DNA from 2 places in the Streptomyces sp. NPDC093544 genome. Region 2 is predicted to be linked to the other one. Evidence: riboswitches for the same ligand, from Rfam matches in the RefSeq annotation. Region 2 holds a riboswitch; the other holds the start of a gene.
The links. Region 2 has a riboswitch for thiamine pyrophosphate ahead of AB0N66_RS04960 (thiamine ABC transporter substrate-binding protein). Riboswitches for the same ligand answer to the same signal wherever they lie in the genome.

Region 1: another riboswitch for thiamine pyrophosphate. It lies ahead of thiO (glycine oxidase ThiO); the one in region 2 lies ahead of AB0N66_RS04960 (thiamine ABC transporter substrate-binding protein).

The regions. Positions count from the first base shown of each region.
Region 1 covers NZ_JBFBEA010000002.1:53,125-60,839, forward strand. Annotated here, with positions in the region: gene AB0N66_RS02565 (deoxyribonuclease IV) at 1-325, opposite strand, end outside; gene pknB (Stk1 family PASTA domain-containing Ser/Thr kinase) at 398-2,344, opposite strand; gene AB0N66_RS02575 (thiazole synthase) at 2,572-3,366, opposite strand; gene thiS (sulfur carrier protein ThiS) at 3,370-3,582, opposite strand; gene thiO (glycine oxidase ThiO) at 3,579-4,739, opposite strand; TPP riboswitch at 4,782-4,895, opposite strand; gene AB0N66_RS02590 (FAD-dependent oxidoreductase) at 5,089-6,321, shown strand; gene AB0N66_RS02595 (Rv2175c family DNA-binding protein) at 6,460-6,831, shown strand; gene thiE (thiamine phosphate synthase) at 6,923-7,603, shown strand.
Region 2 covers NZ_JBFBEA010000003.1:134,977-142,691, reverse strand. Annotated here, with positions in the region: gene pyrH (UMP kinase) at 1-52, shown strand, start outside; gene frr (ribosome recycling factor) at 220-777, shown strand; gene AB0N66_RS04970 (phosphatidate cytidylyltransferase) at 777-1,907, shown strand; gene rlmN (23S rRNA (adenine(2503)-C(2))-methyltransferase RlmN) at 2,021-3,127, shown strand; TPP riboswitch at 3,175-3,293, shown strand; gene AB0N66_RS04960 (thiamine ABC transporter substrate-binding protein) at 3,373-4,455, shown strand; gene AB0N66_RS04955 (iron ABC transporter permease) at 4,521-6,119, shown strand; gene AB0N66_RS04950 (ABC transporter ATP-binding protein) at 6,120-7,139, shown strand; gene AB0N66_RS04945 (maleylpyruvate isomerase family mycothiol-dependent enzyme) at 7,208-7,715, shown strand, end outside.

The sequences.
Region 1 (7,715 bases), on a different contig from region 2:
CCAGCGCGCCGATCTCCCGGGCCCGGCGCAGTGAGTGCCGCAGCGATTCCACGGATTTCAGAGCCGTCGCCTCGGTGTGTGAGCCGAAGTTGATCAGATACGGGGCATGGACGTACGCGGGGATCGACTCGGCGGCGCAGGCCGCGCGGAACTCCTTGTCCTGGCGGGGGTTGCCAGGGGGCGTCGCCCAGCCGCGCGGGTTGGCGACGAAGACCTGAACGGTCTCGGCCTTGAGCTCGCGGGCGTAGCTCAGGCCGACGGAACTGAGGCCGCCGGCCACGGGGACATGGCCGCCGACGGGGTTGCGGAGCTGCTTGCTGGTCACATCCGTCAGGGTGTCACGCGCGTGCGCCCGCCCCGTCGGCGGACCTCGTGCACGGGGCCGGCGCGGTGCGGCTCACTCGATCCCGATGGTGATCGTCGACCCCTTGGGTGCCGTATCGCCGCCGTCCACCGACTGGCTCTTCACCGTGTTCCCGAAGAGGTTGAGCAGTCCGCGGTCCTCGTCGACCTGGAACCCGGCGTCCTCCAGCGCCTGCTTCGCGTCGTCCACGCTGTCGCCCACGACGTCCGGGACCTCGATCAGCTCGGGACCCTTGGAGATCGTCAGCGTCACGGTGTCGCCCTCGGCGGCCTCGCGGCCCTCGCCCGGGGACTGCTTGGCGACCAGTCCCTTGTCGAACTCCGAATTGACCTGCGCGGAGGCGATCTTCACCTTCAGACCCGCCTCCTCCAGCTCCGCGGTGGCGTCCTCGACCGACGCTCCGGTGACGTCGGCCACCTCCACCGGGCTGCCCTTGCTGACCGTGATCGCGATGGTGGAGCCCGCGCGGCGCTCGGTACCCGCTTCCGGGTCGGTGCTGATCACGGAGCCGCTCGGAACATCGTCGTTGAACTCCCGGGTGACCGTGCCCGCCGCCAGGCCGCTGTCCTTCAGCCGGCTCTTCGCCGTGTCCAGCGCCGCACCGTGGAGGTCGGGCACATTCACCGTCTCCGGGCCGTCTGAGATGGTCAGGTCCACGGAGTCGTTGTCACGGATCCGGGCGCCCACGGCAGGGTTGCTGCTGATGACGGTGCCGCGCTCCACGGTGTCGCTGTACGCGTGCTTGACGTCCCCGGCGTCGAGCCCGGCGTCCGACAGGCGGTCCTTGGCCGTCGCCTCGGATACCGCCAGAACCGCCGGGACCTTGGTGAACTGGCCCGAGTTGATGTACCAGACGCCCGCGCCGACGCCGAGCACCAGAAGGACCGCGGTGACGACCGCGATCATTCCGCGCCGAGGGCGGCCAGGGGCACGCCGTGAAGGCGGGGCCCCCTCGGACGCGAACTGGCTGGTCCGCTCGAACCGGCTGGTCGGGTTGAGTACGGCGGCGTCCTGGTACTCGTTCACCGGCAGCGGGCGCGGCACGGACAGCGAGCGCGGGATCACGCTCGTACGGTCCTCGGCGTTGTGGTGACCTGTGCTGTGGGCCTGCGGGGGTACGGCGTCGAGCTGCTCGGCGCTGAGCCCCGCCCGCGCCGCCAGCACCTGACCGAGCAGCGTCACCGCGTCGTACGGGCGGACCTCGGGGTTGCGCGCGGTCGCGGAGGTGACCAGCTCGTCGAGCTGGAACGCCAGCCCCGGTACGGCGGCCGACGGCGGCGGTACGTCCGCGTGGAGGTGCTGGTAGAACACCTGGGCGGGGGAGTTCCCGGAGTGCGGCTTGTCGCCGGTGAGCATCTCGTAGAGGACGATTCCGCACGCGTACACGTCGACGCGGGCGTCGGCGGTGCCGTGCTCGATCTGCTCGGGGGCGAGATACGAAACGGTGCCGAGGACCGCACCCGTCGTGTTCGTGACGGTGTCCACGGCCCGTACGAGCCCGAAGTCCGCCACCTTGACCCGGCCGTCATCCCCTATGAGGACGTTCTCCGGCTTCATGTCGCGGTGCACGAACCCGGCGCGGTGGGCGGCGCCGAGCGCGGCGAGCACCGGCTCCAGGATGTCGAGCGCGGCCCGCGGCTGGAGGGCTCCGCGCTCGCGCAGCACGTCGCGCAGGGTGCACCCGGCGACGTACTCCATGGCCAGATAGACGTACGACCCGTGCGCCCCCTGGTCGAAGACCTGCACCACATTGGGGTGCGCGAGCCGGGCCACCGACTTGGCCTCGCGGATGAACCGTTCGACGAACGAGCCGTCGGCGGCCAGCGCCGGATGCATCACCTTGAGGGCGAGCACACGGTCGAGGCGGGTGTCCAGGGCCCGGTAGACCGTGGCCATCCCGCCGACCGCGATCCGCGCGTCCACGCGATAGCGGCCGTCGAGCAGCTGCCCGACAAGCGGGTCCTGAAGGGTCATATCCACGCAGGTGAGTGTACGAGCCGCCACCGTCACCCCCCACCCGTTCAGCCGATACCGGGGCTGGACTGAAGCCGACCTGTGACGCATGCCTCACGAGACGCGAGGCATGCGGCAGCCGCCGACGGCGGGGACCCCCACGGGAGAGGCACACCTTCCAACGGGGTGGAAACGTGCGGTGCGCGGGCGGGGAAGTCCTGAAGCCGCAACCACGGCCGACGGTCGGCCGAAGCTCAGAACGCGGGCCGCTCCGGATCCAGCCGGGCCAGCCCCTCCGCAGGGGACGACGCCTCGGCGAAGTGCCGCCGAGGAATCCGCCCCGCACGGTAGGCGAGCCGCCCCGCCTCCACCGCGTGCCGCATGCCCTCGGCCATCAGCACGGGCTCCTTCGCCCGGGTCACGGCCGAGGCGAGCATCACCCCCGCACACCCCAGCTCCATCGCGAGCGCGGCATCGGACGCCGTACCCGCCCCCGCGTCCAGAATCACCGGCACGCGCGCGTGCTCCACGATCAGCTGGAAGTTGTGCGGATTGCGGATCCCGAGCCCGGATCCGATCGGCGACCCCAGCGGCATGATCGCGGCGCACCCGACGTCTTCCAGCTTCCGCGCGAGCACAGGGTCGTCGTTCGTGTACGGCAGCACGGTGAACCCGTCGTCCACCAGCGTCTCCGCCGCGTCCAGCAACTCGATCGGATCGGGCAGCAGCGTGCGCTCGTCGGCGATGACCTCCAGCTTGATCACGTCGGTGCCCAGCGCCTCGCGCGCGAGGCGGGCGGTCAGTACGGCCTCGCCCGCGGTGAAGCAGCCCGCCGTGTTCGGCAGCACCCGGATGCCGAGCCGGTCGAGGACGGACAGCACCGAACCGTGCACGTAAGCGTTTACGCGCCGCATCGCGACCGTCGTCAGCTCCGTGCCGGAGGCGACGAGCGAGCGCTCCAGGACATCGAGGCTGGGCGCACCCCCCGTACCCATGATCAGACGGGACGAGAAGGACGTACCACCGAGGACAAAGGGATCGTCGGCCATGGGTCAGCCTCCTTGGACTGCGGTGAGGACTTCGACGCGGTCTCCCTCGGCGAGGGAGGTGGACGACCACTGCCCGCGCGGGACGACGGTTTCGTTGAGCGCGGCGGCGACCCCGGACGGGGCCGGGGTGAGCGCCGCGACGAGCGTGTCGAGAGCGGTGCCGGCGGCGATGCGCTGCCGCTCCCCGTTGACGAAGACGCTGACGAGGATGTTCATGCGGGCTGCTCCGTGCGGGCCGGGCTGAAGCGCTTGGGGGTGAAGGGGCGTGCCACGTCGGGCAGTTCACCGGTGGTCAGGGCGTGCGCCATCGCGTCGCCGGTGACGGGGGTCAGCAGGACGCCATTGCGGTAGTGCCCGGTCGCCAGGAGGAGCCCGTCGAGCTCGGTCGGACCGAGCAGCGGCGCGTTGTCGGGCGATCCGGGGCGCAGCCCGGCGCGGGTCTCGGTGAGCGGCAGCTCGGTGATCCCCGGGACCAGCTCATGGGCGTCTCGCAGCAATTCGTAGACGCCGCCCGCGGTCACCGTCGTGTCCCAGCCGAGCTCCTCGTTGGTCGCGCCGACGACGAGCTCGCCGTTCTCGCGCGGCACCAGGTAGACATGGCTGCCTCGCACGACGGCGCGCACGGTGCGGCTGAGGAAGGGCGCGTACGGCCGCGGCACCGTCAGCCGCAGCACCTGCCCCTTCACGGGGCGCACGGGCGGCAGTACGGCCTCGGGAACGCCCGCGAGGCGCCCGCTGAGACTGCCCGCGGCGAGGACCACCTGCCCCGCCGACAGCTTGCTGCCGTCCGCGGTGACGACTCCCTGGGCCCGGTTCCGTACCACGCCCAGGCGCTCGGCCCACGTCCGGCGGAACACCACCCCGGCCCGCTCGCACGCTGTGACCAGGGCCTTCGCGAGGCGGCGCGGATCGATCTGGTGGTCGCCGTCGACCCGCAGCCCGCCGCGCACGCCGGGCGCGAGCATCGGTTCGAGGCGGCGGCACTCGCGGCCGCTGAGCCACTCCGAGTCGAGCCCCGACTGACGTTGCAGGGTGTGCAGTTCGCGCAGGTGGGCTCGGTCGTCGGCGTCGAGTGCGACGGCCAGGGTGCCGCACCGGCGGTAGCCGAGATCCTGGCCCGTCGCCTCGGTGAGCTCGGCGACGAAGTCCGGGTACCGGTGTGCGGAGGCGAGGTTGAGGCCCAGCAGGGTCTGCTCGCCGAAGTGCAGTTCGGTGACGGCGGCGAGCATGCCGGCCGCGACCTGCGCGGCGCCGCCGCCGGGCTCGGGGTCCACCAGCGCGGTCGTCAACCCGCGCTGCGCGGCCCGCCAGGCCGTCACGAGCCCGATGATTCCGCCCCCGATGACAAGGACGTCTGTGGTGCCTGATGTCAGGGATGTACGGGATGTATGTGATGCCTCTGATGGTGTACGCGACATGGGCGTCCAGCCCCTCCCTTCGCCGGCATGACCCGGATCAGGTTCGTACGGTCGGAGGCCGTCCCAGCCTCCCTCTCAGCCCGGTGCGTCCGGACTCCCGCGAGTGCTTTACGTTGGCCAGCCTAGCTCGCTGCGTATGTCTCAGTAAGGGAGCCTCCGCGGTCATCTCCTGGGTACCCGCGAGGGTGAGCGGTGCGCCGTCGGTCAACCCGACCGGCGCGGAGCAGGTCAGGACGGGCGGTGTGGAGCAGGTCACTGAGCACGCCACCTGACTGACGAATTGTCAGCTGTCTATGGTGATCCGGTGACCGAGAAGACGCAGGTTCAGGAGCGGACGGTACGGCAGGTCGTCGTCGTGGGCGCGGGCATGGCGGGCGTGCAGACCGCGGTCGCCCTGCGGGAACAGGGGTTCCCCGGCGGCGTGACGCTGATCGGGGCGGAGCCGCACCAGCCGTACGACCGGCCACCGCTGTCCAAGGCCGTACTGCTCGGCAAGGCCGAGGGCTCCGCCTTCGACCTCGACTTCGAGGCACTCGGCATCGACCTGCGGCTCGGGCGCGAGGCGCTCGGCGTACGCCCCGGGGACCATGAGCTGGACACGGCCGCGGGCCCGGTGCCGTACGACGTCCTGGTCATCGCGACGGGCGCGGAACCGATCCGGCTGCCGGGCACGGAGGGCGTGCCCGGGGTCCATCTGCTGCGCACCCTGGACGACGCCGAGCGGCTGCGTCCCGTGCTCGCCCAGCAGCACGACATCGTGGTGGTCGGGGCGGGCTGGATCGGCGCCGAGTTCGCCACCGCGGCGCGAGAGGCGGGCTGCGCGGTGACCGTCATCGAGGCGGCCGACCGGCCGCTCGCCGGGGCGCTGCCCGCCGAGGTGGCCGCACCGATGACCGCCTGGTACGCGGACAGCGGGGCCTCGTTGCGCACCCACGCGCGCGTGGAGCGCGTCGAGCCCGGCGCGGTGGTGCTGGACGACGGCTCCCGGGTGCCCGCGGGCGCCGTGGTCGTCGGTATCGGCGCGCGCCCCGCCACCGCCTGGCTCAGCGGCTCCGGCATCGAGCTCGGCGCCCACCGAGAGGTCGTGGCCGACGACCATCTGCGGACTTCCGTGCCGGACGTCTACGCGGTCGGCGACTGCGCTTCCTTCCCTTCGGGAAGGTACGAGGACCGCCTTCTGGTCCACCACTGGGACAACGCCCTCCAGGGCCCGCGCACGGTGGCGGCGAACATCATCGGCGAGTTCCCCGTGGCGTACGACCCCGTCCCGTACTTCTGGTCCGAGCAGTTCGGGCGCTTCGTCCAGTACGTCGGCCACCACGCCCCCGCCGACACCATCGTCTGGCGCGGTGACCCGTCCAGCGCTGCCTGGACGGTCTGCTGGCTCCATGACGGCCGCCTGGTCGCCCTCCTCGCGGTCGGTCGGCCCAGGGACCTGGCGCAGGGCCGGAAACTCATCGAGGCGGGCATCCCGATGGACCCGGAGCTGCTCTCGGACCCGTCGCGGCCACTGAAGACGGCGACGGTGACGCCGTAGTCGGGACTGGTTCGCCGTAGGCGGAACCGGTGCTGGACGGGCGAGAACCCATGCCGCACGGGCGATCCGGCCGTGCGGTGACCCGATCCTGACGGGACTCGGCTACCGAGTGTCAGTCCGGGATGGCAGGCTTGTCGTGTGACCGAGATTGACGCAAAGATCGATGCTCTCGTCCCCGCCTGGCTCACCCTCCCCGACATCGCCGAGCAGTTCGGTGTCGAGGTGACCCGCGTCCGGCAGCTGGTCAGGGAAGGCCAGCTGATCGCCGTACGCCGTGGTGAGAACCGCGCGCTGCACGTCCCCGCCGCTTTCATCGACGGGGCCGAGCAGAAGGTCGTCAAGGGCCTGACAGGCACCCTGACGCTCCTGCGGGACGACGGTTTCTCCGACGAAGAGATGCTCGAGTGGCTCTTCACCCCCGACCCGAGCCTGCCCGGCACCCCCGCACAGGCTCTCAGCGAGAATCGCGGCACGGAGGTGAAGCGTCGCGCCCAGGCGCTCGCCGTCTGACCGAGACAGACCGTCCGATGTTCGGACCACGGCGGCCATGGACCACCCCGGCCGCCGTGGTCCCCACGCACCGACAACGGGGGATCCACGCATGCCCGACAACGCCGCAACCGCACGCGCCCAGCTCGCCGACGCCCGTGTCTACCTGTGCACGGACGCCCGCAGGCGCCAGGGCGACCTCGCCGATTTCCTGGACGCGGTCCTGGACAGCGGTGTCGACATCGTGCAGCTGCGCGACAAGGGCATGGAGGCGGCCGAGGAGCTGGAGCACCTCCAGGTCTTCGCGGACGCCTGCGCGCGCCACGGCAAGCTGCTCGCGGTCAACGACCGGGCGGATGTGGCGCACGCGGCCGGTGCCGATGTGCTGCACCTGGGCCAGGGCGACCTCCCGGTTCCCGCCGCCCGCGCCATCCTCGGCGACGAGGTCCTGATAGGCCGCTCCACGCACGCCGGGTCCGAGGCCGCGGCAGCCGCCGTCCAGGAGGGCGTGGACTACTTCTGCACCGGCCCCTGCTGGCCGACCCCCACCAAGCCCGGCCGCCACGCACCCGGCCTTGACCTGGTCCGGTACACGGCCTCGCTGGGCACCGACCGCCCCTGGTTCGCCATCGGCGGCATCGACCTCGGCAACCTCGACGAGGTGCTGGAGGCGGGTGCCCGCCGCGCCGTCGTGGTGCGGGCGATCACGGAGGCGGACGACCCGGGAGCGGCGGCGGCGGAGTTCGCGAAGCGGCTGCGCGGAGTGCAGCTGCCCGAGGAGTCGGCCGAGTAGCCGTCCGGGTAGTTGTCCGAGTAGCCGTCCGACGGCTTGTCTGAATAGCTGTCCGATTGGCTGAATAGTTGTCCGGCCGCTGTCCGAGGAGTGGACAAGAAGTCGACAAATC
Region 2 (7,715 bases):
CAAGGGTGAGAAGATCGGCACACTCGTGGGTGAACACAGCAGCCGGGCCTGACGGGACCGGCCCCGACCGGGGTCGAGCTCTGACCGGACACGGACCCCGACCGGGGGATGGACAATGTCCTGCCGGTCCGGAACCGTGCAGGAACAAGACGCGACGCAGCCGGCTGCCACCTCCACGAGGAACAGCTGCCGGGCCTACTCAAGACGCAGGAGCAAGTGGTGATCGAAGAGACCCTCCTCGAGGCCGAGGAGAAGATGGAGAAGGCCGTCGTGGTCGCCAAGGAGGACTTCGCCGCGATCCGCACCGGTCGTGCGCACCCGGCGATGTTCAACAAGATCGTGGCGGACTACTACGGCGCACTGACGCCGATCAACCAGCTGGCCTCGTTCTCGGTGCCCGAGCCGCGCATGGCGGTGGTGACCCCGTTCGACAAGAGCGCGATGCGCAACATCGAGCAGGCGATCCGCGACTCCGACCTGGGTGTCAACCCGAGCAACGACGGCAACATCATCCGGGTGGTGTTCCCCGAGCTGACCCAGGAGCGCCGCAAGGAGTTCATCAAGGTCGCCAAGACCAAGGGTGAGGACGCCAAGATCTCGATCCGCTCCGTTCGCCGCAAGGCGAAGGAGACCATCGACAAGCTGATCAAGGACGGCGAGGTCGGCGAGGACGAGGGCCGCCGTGCGGAGAAGGAACTCGACGACACCACGGCGAAGTACGCCGCCCAGGTGGACGAGCTCCTCAAGCACAAGGAAGCGGAGCTGCTCGAGGTCTGATGAACGACTCTTCCTGGGCGCCGCCGCCACAAGCCGGGTACTGGGGGCCGTCCGAGCAGGGGCCTGTCCAGGGGGCTGCCCCGGCGGGTCCCGCATACGATGCGTATGACGCGCAGCACACTCGGCCCATGCCCATCGTGCCCGACGTACCCGAACATGGCGGAGACCAGGATGACGACCGGGGGGCCGCTCGGCTGAGCGGTCCCCTGTTCCGCGACGACACACCGGCGACGGCGCCGCCCTACGGGGGCCCGTCGCAGAAGCCGCAGGAGCCCATGCCCAGCGCCCCACAGCCCGCCCCCGCACCGCAGAAGAAGAGCGCGGGACGGGACTTGGGCGCGGCCATAGGAGTGGCTGTCGGGCTCGGTGTGGTGATCGTCGCGTCCTTGCTCATCGTCAAGGCCGTCTTCATCGGCGTGATAGCGGTCGCCGTGGTGGTGGGGCTGTGGGAGCTCACCTCGCGGCTGGAGGAGCGCAAGGGCATCAAGGCGCCTCTCGTGCCGCTGGCGCTCGGCGGTGCGGCGATGGTCGTCTCCGGTTACGTCCGGGGCGCCGAGGGTGCGTGGGTGGCGATGGCACTCACCGCACTGGCCGTCCTGGTCTGGCGCATGACGGAGCCCCCCGAGGGCTATCTGAGGGACGTCACGGCCGGTGTCTTCGCGGCCTTCTACATCCCGTTCCTGGCCACGTTCGTCGCGCTGATGCTCGCGGCCGACGACGGCTCACGGCGGGTACTCACGTTCCTGCTGCTCGCCGTGGTCAGTGACACGGGCGCGTACGCGATCGGCTGGCGCTTCGGCAAGCACAAGCTGGCGCCGCGCATCAGCCCCGGCAAGACCCGCGAGGGCCTGGTCGGAGCGGTCACCTTCGCGATGGCGGCGGGTGCGCTGTTGATGGAGTTCCTGATCGACGACGGCACCTGGTGGCAGGGCCTGCTCCTGGGCCTCGCGGTCGCGGCCAGCGCCACGCTCGGCGACCTCGGCGAGTCCATGATCAAGCGTGACCTGGGCATCAAGGACATGGGCACGTTGCTGCCGGGGCACGGCGGAATCATGGACCGGCTGGACTCGCTGTTGCCCACGGCTCCGGTGGTGTGGTTGCTGCTGGTGATCTTCGTCGGGTCCGGCTGACCTGCTGTTGTGAATGCGTCTGTACGTCGCTGACGTGCGGGTTTGTCGGTGAGGGGTTCGTTGTCCACAGGGCGGCGAGCCCCTCTCCGTATGTCTGCGACACTGGTACAGCCATGCCTAAGCCCGGAGAACTTACATTCGTCGCCCCGCGCGGAGCCAAGAAGCCGCCGCGGCATCTTGCCGATCTCACGCCCGCTGAGCGTAAAGAAGCGGTTGCCGCGATCGGTGAGAAGCCGTTTCGTGCCAAGCAGCTGTCGCAGCACTACTTCGCGCGGTACGCGCACGACCCCGCGGAGTGGACGGACATCCCGGCCGCCTCGCGCGGGAAGCTTCAGGAGGCGTTGCTTCCTGAGCTGATGACGGTGGTTCGGCATATGTCGACCGACCAGGAGACCACCCGCAAGACCTTGTGGCGGCTCTTCGACGGCACGCTCGTCGAGTCCGTGCTGATGCGGTACCCGGACCGGGTGACCATGTGCATCAGCTCGCAGGCCGGATGCGGGATGAACTGCCCGTTCTGTGCGACCGGGCAGGCCGGGCTCGACCGGAACCTCTCCACCGGCGAGATCGTGCACCAGATCGTCGATGGCATGCGGGCGCTTCGGGACGGGGAGATCCCGGGTGGTCCGGCGCGGCTCAGCAACATCGTGTTCATGGGCATGGGCGAGCCGCTGGCCAACTACAAGAGGGTGGTCGGGGCGATCCGCGCGCTGACCGACCCCGAGCCCGACGGGCTCGGTCTCTCGCAGCGTGGCATCACCGTCTCGACCGTCGGGCTCGTCCCGGCGATCAACCGGCTGTCCGACGAGGGCTTCAAGTGCCGCCTCGCCATCTCTCTCCACGCACCCGACGACGAGCTGCGCGACACCCTCGTACCGGTGAACACACGATGGCAGGTGCGGGAGGTGCTGGACGCCGGCTGGGAGTACGCGGCCAAGTCGGGGCGCCGGCTCTCCATCGAGTACGCGCTGATCAGGGACATCAACGACCAGGCCTGGCGTGGTGACCGGCTCGGGCGGATGCTCAAGGGCAAGCCCGTGCATGTCAATCTCATCCCGCTGAACCCGACGCCGGGTTCGAAGTGGACCGCCTCGCGGCCCGAGGACGAGAAGGCGTTCGTCGAAGCGATCGCGGCGCACGGGGTGCCGGTCACCGTTCGGGACACCCGTGGTCAGGAGATCGACGGGGCGTGCGGTCAGCTCGCGGCCACCGAGCGGTAGCCTGGCCACCGTGGTTGCGTACGTGCATCCTTAGTTCCTACATCTTCATATTCCGACAGGGGAGCGCCACAGCGCTGAGAGTGCGGTAGCCGGGTCACCGGCGGGCCGCAGACCCTCAGAACCTTGCCCAGGTCATTCTGGGTAGGAAGTTCGGTCAATACTCAAGCTGTTGCGCCCTGCCCGGGAACTGTCAGAGGTTCCCGGGCAGGGCCGCGTCTCTTCCTGGTCATCCCAGGAGGAATTCAGTGAGCAAGAAGAAGACGATCACGGCCGTCGTTGTCGGTCTCGGGCTCGTCACGCTTTCCGCGTGCGGCTCGACCGACTCCGGTTCCGGGAGCGGCGCCGACTCCAAGACCGTGACTCTCGTCAGCCATGACTCCTTCGCCTACTCCAAGGACGTGCTGAGCGCCTTCGAGAAGGAGTCCGGGTACACGGTCAAGGTCCTCAAGGACGGCGACGCCGGGCAGGCCGTCAACAAGGCGATCCTCACCAAGGACAACCCGCAGGGCGACGTCTTCTTCGGCGTCGACAACACCCTGCTGTCCCGCGCGCTCGACAACGGGCTCTTCCAGTCCTACGAGGCCAAGGGCTCGGACGAGATCCTCCCGGAGTACCGGGTCGACGAGGACAAGCACCGAGTGACGCCCATCGACACGGGCGACATCTGTGTCAACTACGACAAGGCCTACTTCACCGAACACAAGCTGACGCCGCCGCAGTCCTTCGATGATCTGATCAAGCCCGAGTACAAGAACCTGCTCGTCACCGAGAACGCCTCGACGTCCTCGCCCGGCCTCGGCTTCCTGCTCGGGACCGCCGCCAAGTACGGGGACGACGGCTGGCAGGACTACTGGACGAAGCTCAAGGCCAATGGCGTCGAGGTCGTCGACGGCTGGGAGCAGGCGTACAACGAGGACTTCTCCGGCTCCGCGGGCGGCAAGAAGGCCAAGGCGGACCGGCCGCTCGTCGTCTCGTACGCCTCCTCGCCGCCCGCCGAGGTCATCTACGCGGACCCGAAGCCGAAGACCGCGCCGACCGGCGTCGCGACCGGCACCTGCTTCCGGCAGGTCGAGTACGCGGGGCTGCTGAGCAACGCGAAGAACACCAAGGGCGGCGAGGCGCTCATCGACTTCCTGATCACCAAGCAGTTCCAGGACGACATGCCGCTGAACATGTTCGTCTACCCGGTGGTGGAGGGCGCGAAGGTGCCGGCCGAGTTCACGGAGTTCGGGCCGCAGGCCAAGGACCCCGAGACCATGGCCCCCGACAAGATCGCCGAGAACCGTGACCAGTGGATCAAGTCGTGGACCTCGCTCGTACTGAAGTGACGCCCCGGGCGGGTAAGAAGTCCCGTGAGCAGTCCCGCCGGGGAGGCGCGGCGCGGCTCGGGCTCATGGCCCTGCCCGTCGCGTTCTTCGGCGTCTTCTTCGCCTACCCCGTGGCGGCGATCGTGGCCCGCGGCCTCAAGGTCGACGGGGTCTGGCAGCTCGGTCGGATCTGGGACGTCCTCGCGCAGTCCGACATCCGGCACGTGCTGTGGTTCACCACCTGGCAGGCGCTCGCCTCGACCGCGCTCACGCTGCTGATCGCACTCCCCGGCGCGTACGTCTTCGCGCGCTTCGATTTCAGGGGCAAGCAGGTGCTGCGGGCGGTGGTGACCGTGCCGTTCGTGCTGCCGACAGTCGTCGTCGGTACGGCGTTCCTCGCCCTCGTCGGCCGGGGCGGACTCCTGGACGAGCTGTGGGGCGTACGGCTCGACACCACGGTCTGGGCGATCCTGCTCGCGCATGTCTTCTTCAACTACGCGGTCGTCGTCCGCACGGTCGGCGGGCTCTGGTCACAGCTCGACCCGCGTCAGGAGGAGGCCGCCCGGATGCTCGGCGCCTCCCGGCTCGCGGCCTGGCGGAAGGTGACGTTGCCGGCCCTGAGCCCGGCCGTGGCCGCCGCCGCGCTGATGGTGTTCCTCTTCACCTTCACCTCCTTCGGTGTGGTGCAGATCCTCGGCGGCCCCACCTTCTCGACCCTCGAGGTCGAGATCTACCGGCAGACCTCGGAGATCTTCGACCTCTCCACGGCGGCGGTGCTGACGATCATCCAGTTCGTCGCGGTGGGCGCGATCCTCGCCGTGCACGCCTGGACCGTACGGCGCCGCGAGACCGCCCTGCGTCTGGTGGCCCCGGAGACGACCGCACGTCGGCCGCGTGGGGCCGGGCAGTGGGCGCTGCTGGCCGGGGTCCTCGCGACCATCGCCGTACTGCTCGTGCTGCCGCTGGCCGTGCTGGTCCAGCGGTCCCTGGACGCCCCCGACTTCGGGTACTACAGGGCATTGACGACCGACGACAGCGGCATCTTCCTCGTCGCGCCGATCGAGGCGATCGGCAACTCCCTGGAGTACGCGCTCGCCGCCACCGCCATCGCCGTACTGATCGGTGGTCTGGCGGCCGCGGCCCTGACGAGGCGTGCCGGACGTCTCGTACGAGGCTTCGACGCGTTGCTGATGCTGCCGCTGGGGGTGTCGGCGGTGACCGTCGGGTTCGGGTTCCTGATCGCGCTGGACGAGCCGCCGCTGAATCTCAGAAGCAGTTGGATCCTGGTGCCGCTCGCGCAGGCACTGGTCGGCGTCCCCTTCGTCGTACGGACGATGCTGCCCGTGCTGCGGGCGGTGGACGGGCGGCTGCGGGAGGCCGCGGCGGTGCTCGGGGCGTCGCCGTGGCGGGTGTGGCGCGAGGTCGATCTGCCGATGGTGCGGCGGGCGCTGCTGGTCGCGGCCGGGTTCGCCTTCGCGGTGTCGCTGGGCGAGTTCGGGGCGACCGTCTTCATCGCACGGCCCGACAACCCGACGCTGCCGGTCGCCGTGGCCCGGCTGCTCGGGCGGGCCGGTGACCTCAACTACGGCCAGGCGATGGCCCTTTCGACGATCTTGATGGTGGTGTGCGCGGTGGCCTTGCTGCTGTTGGAGCGGGTACGGACCGACCGGACCGGGGAGTTCTAGATGCTGCTGAGCCTTGAGACCGCGACCGTGCGCTTCGGCGGGCGGGCGGTGCTCGACGCCGTCGACCTCGCGGTCGCCGAGCACGATCTCGTGTGTGTGCTGGGGCCGAGCGGCAGCGGCAAGTCGACGCTGCTGCGGGCGGTGGCCGGGCTCCAGACGCTCGACGCGGGCCGGGTGCTCCTCGACGACCGCGACCAGGCGCAGGTGCCCGCGCACCGACGGGGCGTCGGCCTGATGTTCCAGGACCACCAGCTCTTCCCACAGCGGGACGTGGGCGGCAATGTCGCCTTCGGGCTGAGGATGCACGGGGCGGGCAAGACCGAACAGGCGGTACGCGTACGGGAGTTGCTGGAGCTTGTCGGCATGCCGGGCGCCGGACACCGGGCCGTCGCCGCGCTCTCCGGTGGTGAGCAGCAGCGGGTCGCGCTGGCCCGTGCCCTCGCTCCGCGCCCCCGGCTGCTGATGCTCGACGAACCGCTCGGCCAGCTCGACCGCTCGCTGCGCGAACGCCTCGTCGTCGAACTCCGCGAGCTCTTCACTGAGTTGGGTACGACCGTGCTGGCCGTCACGCACGACCAGGGCGAGGCCTTCGCGCTGGCCGACCGGGTCGTGGTGATGCGCGACGGACGAATCGCCCAGTCGGGTACGCCACTTGAGGTCTGGCAGCACCCCGCGGACGAGTTCGTGGCGCGCTTCCTCGGCTTCGACAACGTGGTCGACGCCACGGTGAGCGGGGAGGCCGCGGATACCCCGTGGGGGAAGGTCCCGGTGCCAGAAGGCGCCCCGCAGGGGCCGGGCACGCTGCTGGTGCGGCCCGCGGGCGTACGGCTGGTGGACGCGGCGGAGGGGCTGCGCTGCACCGTGGTCGCACGGACCTTCCGGGGCACCCATGTCGCCGTACAGCTGCAACCGGAGGACGCGCCCCGGCTCGAAGCGGCGTGCACGCTCAGGGATGCGCCGGTCCCGGGGGACCAGGTGGGGGTCGAGTTCGACGCCGCCGAGATCGTCGTCCTCGACTGAGGCCGACCGCACCGGCGCCGCCGAAATGGTCGTACGCGAGGAACTTCCCGCCGCATAAAGTGCGGGTCATGACGCTACTCGGACTGCTCGGACATGATCGCTACTGTGACGCCATCGACTTACAGGTACGGCAGTTGAGGGATGTGGTGACCTCGGACGGCGTCGAGCTCTCCGCCACCGTGCCCACTTGCCCGGACTGGTCGCTGGAGCAGCTCGTCCGGCATACGGGCGGGGCGCTGCGCTGGGTCGAACTCATCGTGCGGACCAGGGCGCAGGAGAACATCCCTGACGAGGATGTGCCGTTGGCCGAGGGGCCGGAGGCCGAGGGTGATCCCGCGGCCTTGGACGCCTGGCTCGCGGAGACCGGCGAGATGCTCGTGCGCACGCTGCGCGAGGCGGGGCCCGACGCGAAGGTCTGGGCGTGGGCCGGGGTCCTCAACTCCGGTTTCTGGGCGCGCCGGATGACGCATGAACTGGCGATCCACCGCGCCGACGCGACACTCGCCGCGGGGCTGCCGTACGAGGTCGATCCCGATGTGGCTGCCGACGCGATCGACGAATGGCTGGGGATCGTGG